Regions from separate parts of the Colwellia sp. F1 genome, predicted to be linked through region 2. Evidence: predicted binding sites of a transcription regulator. Region 2 holds the regulator's gene; the other holds the start of a gene.

Region 1 (7,816 bases), on a different contig from region 2:
TGGTATTTTCGGCTATTTTTGTTATTTACTATGCCACTATATATTTTGGCGGCTCTTTAAGCCGAGTTGAAAAGAAAAAATTAGTTGCGCTGCTTATTATTTGTGTTGCTTCTGCTTGTTTCTGGTCTGGTTTTGAACAAGCCGGTTCGTCAATGAATTTGTTTACCCGTGATTATACCGACCGAATTGTTGGTTCGTTTGAAATTCCTACCGGTTGGTTCCAGTCGTTAAACGCAATTTTTATCGTATTATTGTCGCCTTTCTTTGCGGCTTTATGGATTAACCTAGGGAAAAGATGGGTCAGCCCTTCATACGGCTTAAAGTGTGCTGCTGGCTTAATTATTATGGGTAGTGGCTTTATTGTGATGTTTTTTGCCGCGCAATATGCCGCGTCAGGCATGAAAATTGCGCCCTATTGGTTAGTTGCAACCTATTTCTTACACACAGTAGGTGAACTTTGCTTAAGCCCAGTAGCATTAAGTGCGGTCAGTCGATTATCGCCAAAACGCTTCTCAGGCCAAATGATGGGCATTTTTGTCTTAACCTACTCAATCGGAAGCATTATTTCTGGTTTATTAGCCGGTAACTATGATCCAAACAATGTCTCGCAAATACCTGCGCTTTACATACAAATTAGTTTGTTTACTATTGGTATTGGTTTAATTGTTTTATTACTTGGTTTTAAATCAAGGTTCTGGGAAAACTTAACAGACGAACCTCAAAGCAAAAACAACGCAACGTTAGCAAGCAATAATACTTAATTAACGTTATTACTATCTTGGTTAATATTGGGTGGGTGCTACCAAGCGCCCACCGTTATTTTCCCTAATAAACATACAACTTACATGCCTAAGCCTTTGTTAGTAACAAGATCATCACTGAGAAAAACAGTACGCGATAAAAGAAAAGCCCTCAGCGCTACATTTCAACAAAACGCTGCTAACGCTTTAGTGCAAACCCTAACAAACCAAGCGCAGGTAAACAAAGCCCAGCATATCGCACTATACCTAGCGAATGACGGTGAGTTGAACCTCCAACCCTTCATTCATTGGTGTTGGCAACACAACAAAAAAGTTTACTTACCGGTATTACACCCTTTTTGCCCCGGCCATTTACTCTTTCTTTTATATGAGCATACCAGCGTAATGGTGAAAAATCGCTTTGGCATTTTAGAGCCTAAATTAGCGGTTAACAAAGTGTGCCCATTAGCTCAGCTTGATATACTTTTTACCCCTTTAGTTGCCTTTGACAGTACTGGCGCTAGGTTAGGTATGGGCGGTGGTTTTTACGATAGAACCCTAGCTAACTGGCAACAATATCAAATGCACCCTATTGGCCTCGCACATGACTGCCAGCAAGTCGCCAGTATCCCTGTCGAAGCTTGGGACATTCCTTTACCTCACATTATTACCCCCACGCGCATTTTCAACTATAGCGCTTAACGCTTTAGCGATTCTCTTAACCTAAAACCAATCGCAACCCCTGTAATATTCACTGGGTATTGCTATCTTTTTCACAAGCTACTGCTATAATCTTCGCCTATAAATGACGTCGGCTAAATTTCCCATAAGGTACCCACATGACGCAAGATGATATGAAAAAAGCAGCAGCTTACAAGGCATTAGAATATATTCAAGAAAACACTATAGTTGGTGTTGGTACTGGCTCTACGGTAAATTATTTTATCGACGCTTTAGCAACAATAAAAGACGATATTAAAGGCGCTGTTTCCAGCTCTGAAGAGTCAAGCAAACGCTTAAAATCACACGGCATTGAAGTGTTTGACCTTAACAACATTGACACGTTAGACTTTTATATAGACGGTGCTGATGAAATTACCAAGCACTTAACCATGATCAAAGGCGGCGGCGCAGCGCTCACCCGTGAAAAAATTGTCGCGGCGGTAGCCAAGCAATTTATTTGCATTGCCGACGAGTCAAAACTTGTTGGAGTATTAGGTGATTTTCCCCTACCGGTTGAAGTAATCCCCATGGCGCGCAGCTATGTTGCCCGACAATTAGTCAAGCTGGGCGGCGATCCAGAATACCGCCAAGGCGTTATTACCGACAATGGCAATGTTATTCTTGACGTGCACAACTTAAAAATTACCGATGCTAAAAAACTAGAAGCAGACATTAATGCCATTGTTGGCGTTGTTACCAATGGTTTGTTTGCCGCCAGAGGCGCTAATTTACTTATACTTGGCGGCACCAACGGGGTAGAAGTTATTCAGTAGCATAACCCCCTTTAACAGCCTTTCAACTGCCCTTTGCACACTTACGCAAAGTTAACGGCAAACTGAATCAAATGGGGATTACTTAAATATTTACTTTAGAGTTTATGCACTATATGGTATCTTTATTTAACTATATAGATATCTAGCCATCTAAACGTTTTTATTTAGCTGACTTTTATTTAACAACCTTTTTTACTAACAATGTAATTCTAACTTAAATAAGCGAAGCCACACATTATGACAACAAACAAAAAATCATTAGCAAAAGACAAAATAAAAATCCTTTTACTTGAAGGTGTACACCAAAGTGCTCTAGATGAACTAAAAGCAAAAGGTTATACAAATATTGAATATATTAAAACTTCGCTTTCTAATGAAGATTTAATTGAAAAAATAGCCGACGTACACTTTATTGGTCTTCGCTCACGTACCCAACTTACCGACGAAGTTATCGCGCACGCTAAAAAGTTAGTCGCAATCGGCTGTTTCTGTATTGGTACTAACCAAGTCAATATTAAAGCTGCGAAACAACGTGGTATTCCTGTATTTAATGCTCCTTTTTCTAATACACGCTCGGTCGCTGAGTTAGTTATAGGCCAAACATTACTACTGTTGCGCGGCATTCCAGAAAAAAGTGCTAAAGCACATCGTGGCGAATGGTTAAAATCAGCAGTTGGCTCATATGAAGCGCGTGGTAAAACATTAGGTATTATCGGTTACGGTCACATTGGCACACAGCTTGGTATTTTGGCTGAAACGCTAGGGATGCGCGTTAAGTTTTACGATATTGAAACTAAATTACCGCTAGGGAATGCCAGCCAAGTCTTTTCATTAAACCAATTATTGGCTGAATCAGACGTGGTTAGTTTACACGTACCTGAAACACCGCAAACACAATATATGTTTGGTGAAAAAGAATTTGCTGCGATGAAAACTGGCGCAATTTTTATTAATGCTTCACGCGGCACAGTTGTTGATATTGACGCACTTGCCAAAGCCCTTACAGACAAAAAAGTAGCCGGTGCTGCTATTGACGTATTCCCGGTTGAACCTAAAGGCAATGACGATGAGTTTGTTTCACCATTACGTGGTTTTGACAATGTTATACTCACACCACATATTGGTGGTAGCACAAAAGAAGCGCAAGAAAACATTGGTTTAGAAGTCGCAAGTAAATTGGCTAAATATTCAGATAATGGCTCAAGCTTGTCAGCAGTTAACTTCCCAGAAGTATCATTACCTGAACACTCTTTACCAGGACAAACAGGAAGAAGTCGTTTATTGCATATTCACCACAACCAACCGGGTGTGTTAACGCAAATTAACCAAGCTTTTGCCCAAAACGACATCAATATTGCGGCACAATACTTACAAACCGACCCAGAAATTGGTTATGTGGTTATTGACATTGAATCAGCCGATAGCGCCCAAGCATTAAAAGCGTTAAAAGCGATTGACGGTACAATAAAAGCAAGAATATTACATTAGTGTAAAGAGTAGAGTCTAGGTGCTAGGTTCTAGGTGCTAGTTACTAGGCTCTAGATGCTAGGTACTAGTTACTAGTTACTAGGCTCTAGTTACTAGCTTCTAGTCTCTATCCCCTCAAACCGCATCAGCTTGATTTTCTGGTAACGCCCGTTGAAAAGCTTCTAGTTTATTACAGTTATCCACCACTCGGTTTATGTAGGGGTATGCGCTCATATCAACGCCAAAACGCGTTGCATTATACACTTGCGCTACTAAACAAATATCTGCCACGGTAACTTGGTCTTTAACACAATAACAGCCAGATATTTTTACAAGTTTTTTTTCTATGGCATGAAAACCCACTGTCATCCAATGATCTATCCAGGCGGCTTTCGCTTCATTACTAACACCAAGATCAACGGCTAGATAATGCTGTACTCTTAAGTTGTTTAGTGGATGAATTTCACAAGCAATATCTAATGCTAATGCTTTCACTCGTGCAGTATCTTCAATTGTATCTGGGTATAATGACAAACCAGACTTGGTCGATTCTAAATAATCAATAATTGCCAACGACTGATGCAATGAAAAATCACCATCAACTAGGGTTGGCACTAACTGGCTCGGGTTAATTGTGGTATATTCCTCTTGAAACTGCTCACCACCATTATTCACTAAATGTACCGGTATAGATTCAAACTCAATGCCTTTAAGATGTAAAGCTATGCGTACTCGATAAGCTGCTGTTGACCGCCAATAACCATAAAGTTTCATCGTCTCCCCCCAACAATAATCTGTTTATTTATAATTTTTTTCAGACTAAACCTTATATTCCACCACGGTTTGATCAATTGCACCAAAAATACTGTCACCGCTGTCGCTAAACATCTCAATACGCACATTGTCGCCAAACTGCATAAATTCAGTACTTGCACTGCCGTCGGCAATAATTTCTAACATGCGTTTTTCGGCTAAACAACTTGAGCCAGCAGAGCGATCATAATTAGAAATAGTGCCAGAGCCAACAATACAGCCCGCCGATAACGGCCGTGTTTTTGCTGCATGGGCAATCATGGTGGGAAAATCAAAGGTCATATCAACACCGCAATTAGGCTGGCCAAAGAGGGTGTTGTTGAAATGTGTTGTTAACGGTAAGTGCAGTTTTGCACCGTCCCATGCGGAGCCTAATTCATCTGGGGTCACAGCAACAGGAGAAAAAGCACTAGATGGTTTTGAATTAAAAAAGCCAAAGCCTTTTGCTAATTCTCCCGGAATTAAATTGCGCAAAGAAACGTCATTAACCAGCATTAATAATTTAATGTGCTCGGCGGCTTGCACTGCTGACGCTCCCATAGGCACATCATCGGTGATCACCGCAACTTCTGATTCAAAATCAATACCGTAACTTTCGCAAGCAACGCTTATATCATCACGTGGGCCAATAAAAGCATCTGAGCCACCTTGATACATTAAAGGGTCTGTCCAAAACGTCTCTGGCATATCGGCATTACGTGCTTTGCGCACCAGCTCTACATGATTAACATAGGCGCTACCATCCGCCCACTGATAAGCTCTAGGTAAGGGCGATTCACAATGCGCTTGCACAAACGCTATTGCCTTATCCATTTGATGGTTGCTACTGATACTTTCATTTAAGGTGTCATACACCTGTATTAACTGCGGAGCGGCTGCTTGCCAGTTATCCAGCGCACTTTGCAATGTCTGAGCAATCTCAGGTACCGGTACGGCTCTAGTGAGATTTTTACTGACAACCACTAACTGCCCGTCACGGGTATTATTTTTAAGGCTCGCTAATTTCATAAAACACCTTTGTTGTAAAAGCAAAAATAGTAAAACACTATAAAAGTTTTATATTAGTACAAGGCCTTTATCTTACGAGCATTTAGCCAAAAGCTACAAGCGATAACAAAAGAGAAGGTATTTATCTATGGAAGTAATTGTTTACATGGTTTTGACACTGTGAAGTTGGCATTAACTTTTACCGCCAACTTCACAGCGTTATTTTTCATCCCTGCGAGCCAGAGCGGTTGTTATATTTTTACCGTTTTCTTATTAATGTCATACTCACGTAACTTGTTGGCAATAGCGGTATGGCTCAATCCCAGCTTCTTCGCTAACTGCCGGGTACTGGGGTAGGCAGGATAAAGCTTGCGCAATAAGTCAGCTTCGTAATTTTTTACCGCATTGTCTAATGTGCCTTCAAACTCTTGTTCTAAATAACCATGTTCACGTGTGTACGCTGGTAGTTGCAAATGGCACTCTTCTATTTCATCGCCTTCTAATAACGACGTTGCCCGCGTTAACACGTTTTCTAATTGCCGCACATTACCTGGCCAAGGGTAGTGTTCAATAAAGTCACGACACTCAGGTGTTAGTGTTAAATTCACCCGGCCAATTCGCTGCCCTGCCAAGGCAATAAAAGATTCAGCCAGAGGGAGAATGTCATTACGGCGCTCACGCAGTGGTGGAATATTTAAGCCAAACACGTTCAAGCGGTAATAAAGATCTTCTCTAAAAGCGCCAATCGACACTAAATGAAGCAAGTCTTTATTGGTCGAGCTAATAATACGCACATTAACCGTGACTTCTTGCTCTGAATTGACCCGCCTAAAACTGCCGTTTTGAATCACCCGTAACAGCTTGCTTTGCAGTTTTGTTGACATTTCACCAACTTCATCAAGAAACACACTGCCGTTATCTGCCAGTTCAAAAATACCACGTTTGCTATTTTCGTGGTCTTTTTCCCCTACGCCAAATAATTCAGACTCAGCCACATCATCTGGCAAAGCAGCACAGTTTAAAGTCATAAAGGGTTGTTCAGCACGTTCGCTAGCGGCATGACACGCTCTCGCTAATAGCTCTTTACCAGTGCCCGTTTCGCCAATAATAAGTATTGAAGAGTCAAGCAATGACATGCGCTTTGCTTCTCTAATAACTTTTCGCATGCTGGTGCTACTGGCTTGTATACCTGAAAAAGTATTTTCACTGGGCTGCTTAAAGGCACTAATTTGCTGTCCTAAGCGCGCTTCTGACTTTAAAATTAACACTGCGCCGGCTAAAATACGTTTTTTATTGTTAGCGTCATCTTCACTAGTGACATTAATGGGCATAATATCAGCAACAAAATCTTCCCCTTGAAACTTCAAACGCCGTGTTTGCGCTAAAACATCGTCGCTGTCTAACCAACGGGTAAAATTAAAGCCTTTTAGCCACTGGCTAACATGTTGGCCTTTCACGCTAGCTTCATCACAACCCATAATGCTAGAAGCTATATTGTTTACTATGCGTATGTTGCCTTTAATGTCTAACGAAATAAAAGGATCAGGGAACGTTTTTATTAATGTAACAAGTTCATTGCGCTCGCGCTCTGAAGGCATATAAGGCACAGTTCGCACATCTATCACGCCTTCTAACAAACGCAATTGTGGCATAAAGGTTTGTAAATCTGAAAATTCTAAATCAGGTATATTGATAAATATTCTGCCTGATTTTTTTAACTCTATACCACGAACACTAATTTCATGCTCAACAAAAATACCTAACACTTTTTGCGCCATACCAACACGGTCATGGCAAGTGATTTCTAAGCGCATGTAAACAATCCTTGCAAAGATCAAAAATGTTATTGTAAACTATTTTTTACAATAAAAAACCCTTAAAAATAATTATTCTTAAGGGTTTTGCTGTATTTAGCCAACAGTTTGCAAAAAAGCTAACCTAAAATGTCAATACAAATTCTTAAAATAGCAATTTAAAACAAATAGTTAAAATAAAAACCTCTCATCAGTGCCACTAGCGTAACGCGTCTGTTTTAGCTGCACAAATAAAGTCATTTTTGTGTAAACCACCAATGGCATGGGTCCACCAGGTAACAGTCACTTTGCCCCACTCAAGTAAAATAGCCGGGTGATGAAATTCAGCCTCTGCTAACTCACTGACTTTATTAGCAAAAGCCCATGCTAATTTATAGTTTTTAAACGTGTATTCGCGCTCTAACATCATCACTTTATCACGCACTTGAGGAACCCAATCAGGTATTTGCTTCAACAGTACCGTTAATTCATCCCCGCTTACTTGGGGGGCATCGGCATG
Region 2 (7,816 bases):
GCCATTGCCTTTGCCAATAAGTAAGTGGTTGCCGTTATTACTTATTGCTATGTCACGAATGTTTGACTCTCGTACTTGCCAATAACCTTCAGACTGCCCTGTTTTAATATTCCATAAAGCAAAGTTTTCTCTACTTGCGGTTATTGCGTGGCTGTTGTTATGACTAACATCTATGGCTAAAACCAGGTTGTCACTGCTGTTTTGTTGTTGAGCCCATTGATAAACCAAGGTGTTTTTTTCTAAATCCCAAACACTAATACCATGATGAATAGAGGAAACCACACTCCACTTACCGTCATGAGAAATATCGGCAGCATAACTGCCATTGGCCGCATGTAAAAAGCGCGCTAGAGGGAGATCTTTTGCTGGACTGCAGCCTTGTGAAAATAGGAATAAAAATAAATATAAAACGGGGGCTTTTATAGTGTTGAAACGCTGTTTTATACCCTCTGAAAAGTTAAGCAACATATTAGTACTTTTTTATTGGCGCATTTCTCGTTAGTATAAGACGTTTTTTTGAATTGTTTAACCTTATCTTGGATTTAATTGTTCCATAGGTGACGCAAAAAAATTATAGATGGATTGGGGGATTCTCCAATTGTGATGTTTTTACGGAGAAATAAATGAAATTTTTTAAACCCACTTTAGTTGCTGTTGCTTTACTCGCTGTTACTGGCTGTCAAGAAGGCGCTAAAGAAGAAGCAAAAGCACCTGTGTTAGAAACCGAAGTACAAAAACAAGCCTATGGATTAGGTGCGTCAATTGGTACGTATATGCAACGCAATCTAGACGAGCATAGTAAACTTGGTTTAACACTCGATAAAGCGTTAATCGTTGAAGGCTTTGTTGCTAGCATTAATGACAAATCAGTAATCGACCAAGAAGAAATAAAAGTATTACTAACAAGTTTAGATGCTACGATGAAGGCAAAACAGCAAGAAATGGCTGCTCAAGAAGCTGAAGCAAACTTAGCACAAGGGCAACAGTTTTTAGAAGAAAATGCTAAAAAAGAAGGTGTGACTGTTACTGATTCAGGCATTCAATATGTTGTCATTACTGAAGGGGAAGGTGATAAGCCTGCCGCGACAGACACTGTTAAAGTGCATTACAAAGGTACTTTCTTAAATGGTGATACTTTTGACAGCTCTTATGACCGTGGTGAGCCTGCTGTGTTCCCACTGAATCGTGTTATTCGAGGCTGGACAGAAGGTGTTCAACTAATGTCAGTTGGCTCTAAATATAAATTTACTATTCCTGCTGACTTAGCTTATGGTCCTAATGGTAACCCGCCACGTATTCCTGGTAATTCAGTATTAGAATTTGAAATCGAATTATTAGAAATACAACAAGCAGAGCCAGCGCAACAAGTAGGCGAAGCACCTGCGGGAGAATAGATTTTAGAGTACTGGGTATCATTACGCTTGAGTTATAGACTCAGTGATAAGTTTGTTACAACCCGTGTAAACTACAATAGGCTATAAACGCAATAAAAAGCCATCGATCATCAATGATTGATGGCTTTTTTACCTCTGCTGTTTGGTGATTTCCCAGTGCCATGCGGGGTCAAGTCCGTGTATACTCTTTTTATTTGCTATAACGCCACTTTATATTTATGAGCACACTTCTTATTATTGGTTACGTTTGGCCAGAGCCAAATTCTTCTGCTGCAGGTAGCCGTATGTTGCAATTAATTGATTTTTTTCAGCAGCAGGGTTATCAAATAGTATTTGCCAGCCCAGCCCAACGTACAGAGCACATGGTGGATTTAGCTGCGCTAAATGTCGACAGTATTGATATTAAGTTAAATTGCGACAGTTTTGATCACTTTATCCATGCACTTGCACCCGATGTAGTGATATTTGACCGTTTTATGATGGAAGAGCAATTTGGCTGGCGTGTTATTGAGCAGTGTCCACAAGCGTTAAGAATTTTAGATACCGAAGATCTCTTCTGCTTACGCCATGCCAGACATGACGCACATAAAGTAAATAATGCGGTGTTAGTAAAGGAGCAGGCTAAGCTAAAGCCAGTATTAGGGCAGGAAATCGCTGATTTACCTCTCTCAGCACCATTAATATCAGCCCTGTTAACATCAGACTTGGCAAAACGTGAGGTGGCTGCTATTTTTCGTAGTGATATCAGCTTAATGATCTCACCAATAGAAATTGAGTTATTAATAACCTTGTTTAAGGTAGATAAATCCCTATTGCATTACGTGCCTTTTATTTTTAAGCAACAGTACTTTCAGCAAAAAAACCCGGGGTATGAGCAACGAAACGCATTTTTGTCTATTGGTAACTTTCGTCATCCCCCTAATTGGGATTCAGTACTATGGTTAAAGCAGCACATTTGGCCGCTAATTCGCAAACAACTTCCCAAGGCAGAAATTCATATTTGTGGCGCTTACCCGCCTCCTAAAGCAACTGACTTACACGACGAAAAAACAGGCTTTTTAGTGAAAGGCTGGGTTGATGATGCCATGCAAACAATGCAGCAGGCTAAAGTTTGTTTAGCTCCTTTACGTTTTGGCGCCGGTATTAAAGGTAAGTTAGCAGAGGCTATGTTGTGCGCTACACCGTCAGTGACCACCGATATTGGCATTGAAGGCATGGAAACTAAGTTACCTTGGGCTGGAGCGGTTGCTAACGACGCTAACAGTATTGCTGATGCTGCGGTGCAGCTTTACCAACAGCAAGATACTTGGCAATACGCGAGTGATTTAGGCAAAAAAAATGCGGCATTGCTGTTTTCACCAGCGCAGCACTTAAGCAGGTTTTCCAACCGGTTAAGCCAATTATTACAAAGTTTAACGCAGCATCGACAGCGTAATTTTGTGGGTAGTATGCTTAATCACCACCACCACAAAAGCACTAAATATATGTCGCAATGGATCGCAGAAAAAAACAAACCCTCATAGCAGCGTAGAATATTACAAAGAGGCTGCTAATACCTGGGTTAATCGCTGTGCGGCTTGTAGGACTCTTTGCGCCATTACAGGTTGGTATTGCGCAAGATAACCTGGCGGTAAGGTTAATTTGCCTTGAGGCGTTTGACAGCTACCTTGATGATCGTTAATACAATAGCCAAAATCTGGCTGTGTTGCTATTTGAAAAGACTCATTGGCCCATTGCCAAACCTGCTCTTGTTGCCAGTTTTTCGGGTATTCTTGCTGGCGTTCAGCCACTAACCATTTATTTCGTATTAAAGTGAGCCATTTTTCTTTACTGTGCTTTCCTTTATCAAAAATACAATTGTCCCAGTAGCTATGTAAGTTTTTACATTGGTTTTGCGCATGAGAAAAAGTTACTTTATTGCCACCTAAATCATCTTTAAAGCTCACATGTAAAGGTTGATGTATATCACCTAACCAGTGCCCAAGAAACATTAATGCTTGTGCTTTTTGCCATGTGTTATGGGTTGCGCTAGCGAGAGATTCTTGATGTTTTAATATGGCTTGTGCTAAGCAATTTCTTTGGCAATCATGCGCGCTAACTTTGCTGTGTGATCGGGGTACGTTCATGTAATGCCAAGCGCTGTAAGGTTTAAACTGCTTTAAGCGCTTTATGGCATCAGCCCAAGTACAGGCATTAGCAAAGGTGATTGCTTGGCCTTTTTGTTGGTAGTTATATTGGTTGATTAAGCGTCGATGTTGCTTAGGAATAGTATCAAGCAATGTGCTTACTTTACTTTGTTGCTTGGGGCTAAGCTGTTCAAAGGCTATTTGACAAACGAGTTGATGACCAAGCTTTCCCATAGCAAAGCTTGGCTTATTGACTAAAAAAATGCAGCTAAGTGCAAAAATAACAATAAAATTTTTCATTATTAACGCGCTATTAGTCCACAAAAATTTGCATTTCATTACCTATTTTTTTACGCATCTCCATGAGTTTAATTGCTGTAGCATGTTGCTTTTTGTCTGCGGCTGTTTCGGGGATCCATTTGGGAACATTTTCTGGTTGGCCATCTTGGTCCATCGCAACCATAATTACAATACAGTGCGTTGTTAAGCGACGGCTTAATGATTTTGGATCGCAAGCGTTAACTTCTATGGCTATATGTATTGAAGAGTTTCCTGTGTAAATAACTTTTGCATCGACCTCAACTAAATTACCCACATGAATAGGGCTAACAAAACGTATGCCACCTGCATAGGCAGTGACGCAATACAAACCGCTCCAGCCAGCTGCACAAGCATAGGCTGCTAAATCAATCCATTTCATTACTGCGCCACCATGGACTTTGCCGCCAAAGTTAACATCTTGTGGCTCGGCTAAAAATCGTAGTGTTATATTACGTTGAGGTTTATTCATTATATTTTCTCAAAAATTCATCGTTAAAGTTGTCGTTAAGGGTGACTATATTCTATAAGGCTGCTAGATAAGTGAATATTTATACCAAACATTATTTTTAAGGTGTGGCTGGTAAAATATTGTTTAAAGGTATCATTGATTAGAGCATGACGTTAAGGGCTTGTTGTTGCACCTGTATGTATTATAAACGTTAAGCAATAAAAAAGCCTTTCTCAATGAGAAAGGCTTGAAATGCTCGCTTTATGGTCTTGTTAATCAAGATTCTTATTAATTGTTTTAGAAGTATTATTATTATTATTCAATGCTTCTTTTGCTGCGCAGCTATTTTATATCAAAGCAATTTCACCACTGCAACAACTTTAATAGAGTATAAACTCGACGATTTTTTTCGTACAAGCCCTTATTTGACCTGATTTTTGAGCTAAGTAACTGATTGTTACATTAAATATGTGAAATAAACAAAAAATAACAAAATAAAATAAATAGAAATGTTTTTTCGCCTGGTCGATAATAAGCGCTAATTCAAAGGAATTGATTTAGCGCATAGATTCAAAATACAGCGAGTGCTAGAATGCTACTATAAATTGCTTCCTATTCTATTGAGTAAGAATATAGCAAATTAACAAATGGATAAATTAGAGGGTTTTTTGGTGACAGAATTAAAAAATGATACTTATTTACGTGCGCTTTTAAAACAGCCAGTGGATTACACGCCAGTTTGGATGATGAGACAAGCTGGGCGTTATTTGCCGGAATATAAGGAAGTACGCAAAAATGCGGGCGATTTTATGTCGGTTTGTCGTGATGCTGACCTAGCGTGTGAAGTAACTATTCAACCGCTACGTCGTTTTCCACTTGATGCCGCTATTTTATTCAGTGATATTCTTACAATCCCTGACGCCATGGGGTTAGGCTTATATTTTGAAACAGGCGAGGGACCCAAATTTGAACGGCCTATCACCTGCAAAGCAGACATAGACAAAATTGGTATTCCTGATCCTGAAGTCGAACTACAATATGTAATGAACGCTGTACGTACTATCAAAAAAGAATTGAATGGTAGTGTGCCACTTATTGGCTTTTCGGGCAGCCCATGGACACTGGCAACCTATATGATTGAAGGTGGCAGCTCTAAAGGTTTTACTAAAATTAAAAAAATGATGTTTGCAGAGCCTCAAGCGCTGCACTTATTACTTGATAAGTTGGCTGAGTCAGTTATTTCATATTTGAATGCGCAAATTGCTGCCGGTGCACAATCTGTCATGGTGTTTGATACGTGGGGCGGCGTACTCTCAGCACGAGACTATAAAGAGTTTTCTTTACAGTATATGCATAAAATTGTAGACGGCTTAACAAGACACAATGATGGCCGCCAAGTGCCGGTAACTTTGTTTACAAAAAATGGCGGTATGTGGCTTGAAGACATTGTAGCAACAGGTTGTGATGCAATAGGGCTTGATTGGACGCTTGATATCGAGCACGCTAAAGCACGTGTAGGGGATAAGGTAGCTTTACAAGGAAATATGGACCCTTCTATGTTATATGCACCCTTACCGCGCATTGAACAAGAAGTGGAGAAAATACTCGCAGGTTTTGGTAAGGATGGTACCGGGCATGTATTTAACCTAGGGCATGGTATTCACCCCGATGTGAACCCTGAGCATGCAGGACACTTTATTGAGTCGGTGCACCGGTTAAGTAAGCCATACCATTTGTAAAAAAGTAGAAAACTAAGTGCTAGACTCTAGAGGCTAGCACTTAGTGCTACTTAATCTTCATCTAGATCATAAGCACTGAAATCAGTAATGCCTTTTTCTTCTAAAATACGACGAACACTAGCTGGTAGTTTTTCATTATTATCTTTCGCGAGATCTTCGTCATCAGGTAAGGGTTGGCCAGTAAAAGCATGCAAAAATGCTTCGCACAACAACTCACTATTAGTCGCATGACGTAAGTTGTTTACTTGGCGTCTAGTGCGTTCATCGGTTAATACCTTTAAAACACGCAAAGGAATTGAGACTGTAATTTTTTTAACTTGCTCACTCTTTTTACCATGTTCGGCGTAGGGATTAATATATTCGTCATTCCACTGAGCCATGTAAATTCCTCTGTTACTATTAATATCGGCGGTTAATTAGGGTGTTAATATTGGTGCTGTAAATGTATTTACAGGGTATTATTTCATCAAGGCTTGATTAAAATAAAAAGTATAGATTATTTTATTATTAATAATGCAATTCTACTGGCTGTAGAAATTCAGTCAAGTAGAAGTTTAGATGTCTAAAAAATCTTGACCTAAATAACCAAAACCTTTAGAGTTATAGACGTCCAAACATCCAAACGGATGGATCAAAAGAATAAAGCTGTTAGTTAACAAGAATAGGGAAAAAAGATGTCGAAAATGAAAACGAATAATATTACTTCATCGGCAGTGCAGGCAGGTATTAATATCGACCAACACTACGGGGCGGTTGTTGCTCCTATTCACTTATCAAGCACTTATTCTATGAAGGGCTTTAATGAAAAACGACAATTTGACTACTCTCGAACGGGCAATCCAACCCGAGAAATATTTGCACAAACCATTGCTGATTTAGAGCAAGGCAAAGTAGGTATAGCAACTAACACAGGGATGTCATCGGTGTTGTTACTATGCCAGCTATTATCCGCTGATGATTTAGTGGTTATTCCACATGATTGTTACGGTGGTAGTTTTCGGTTGTTTACTCACCTAGCTAAACGCGGTCAGTTTAACTTAATTGTTGTTGACCAAAATGATCAACAAGCATTAGCTCAAGCATTAGCACAAAAACCTAAGTTAGTTTTACTAGAAAGCCCAAGCAACCCCTTATTACGCTTAGTTGATATTGAAAAAATTGCTCAAGCTAGTCATGAAGTGGGTGCTTTAGTCGCTGTCGATAACACTTTTTTATCACCGGCCTTACAGCAACCCTTAACTTTAGGAGCTGATATTGTTTTTCACTCAACGACTAAATATATTAACGGACATAGTGATGTTGTTGGTGGTGTGCTAGTCACTAAAGCGCAAGCGTTAGGAGAAGAGTTAGCTTGGTGGGCCAACTGTATTGGTGTTACGGGTAGTGCTTTTGATAGTTTCTTGGCTTTACGAGGCTTAAAAACATTACCAATTCGTATCAAGCAACACCAAGAAAACGCACAGCAAGTTGCCGTCTTTCTTAAAGAGCACCCCGCAATTGACACTGTTTATTACCCTGGTTTTGAAGACCATCCTGGTTATGATATCGCGAAAAAACAGCAATCAGGCTTTGGTGCTATGTTAAGTTTTGATGTAAAAGGCGGCGTTGAAGCGGTGAAAAAATTATTCGACAATATTGCGTTGTTTACGTTGGCACAATCATTAGGTGGTGTAGAAAGTTTAATTTGTCACCCAGCCACCATGACCCATGCAGGTATGGGGGAGCCGGCCAGACTTGAAGCAGGGATCACCGACTCATTAGTTAGACTTTCAGTGGGCATTGAAGATA

What was found. The regulator MetJ, encoded in region 2, represses methionine synthesis genes. The targets are predictions, from matches to a motif close to TAGACGTCTAGACGTCTA.
Region 1: the regulator MetJ is predicted to act here: its motif matches at 2,380-2,397, upstream of serA (phosphoglycerate dehydrogenase).

Annotation. Positions count from the first base shown of each region.
Region 1 covers NZ_JBWDLI010000008.1:121,469-129,284, reverse strand. The annotation lists gene AC0UA9_RS09505 (peptide MFS transporter) at 1-761, shown strand, start outside; gene AC0UA9_RS09500 (5-formyltetrahydrofolate cyclo-ligase) at 846-1,442, shown strand; gene rpiA (ribose-5-phosphate isomerase RpiA) at 1,580-2,236, shown strand; gene serA (phosphoglycerate dehydrogenase) at 2,474-3,724, shown strand; gene maiA (maleylacetoacetate isomerase) at 3,839-4,477, opposite strand; gene AC0UA9_RS09480 (fumarylacetoacetate hydrolase family protein) at 4,523-5,524, opposite strand; gene tyrR (transcriptional regulator TyrR) at 5,755-7,317, opposite strand; gene AC0UA9_RS09470 (4a-hydroxytetrahydrobiopterin dehydratase) at 7,517-7,816, opposite strand, start outside.
Region 2 covers NZ_JBWDLI010000012.1:90,181-97,996, reverse strand. The annotation lists gene AC0UA9_RS12635 (WD40 repeat domain-containing protein) at 1-468, opposite strand, end outside; gene fkpA (FKBP-type peptidyl-prolyl cis-trans isomerase) at 624-1,394, shown strand; gene AC0UA9_RS12625 (glycosyltransferase) at 1,613-2,917, shown strand; gene AC0UA9_RS12620 (S1/P1 nuclease) at 2,930-3,820, opposite strand; gene AC0UA9_RS12615 (acyl-CoA thioesterase) at 3,834-4,310, opposite strand; gene hemE (uroporphyrinogen decarboxylase) at 4,961-6,028, shown strand; gene metJ (met regulon transcriptional regulator MetJ) at 6,079-6,408, opposite strand; gene metB (cystathionine gamma-synthase) at 6,712-7,816, shown strand, end outside.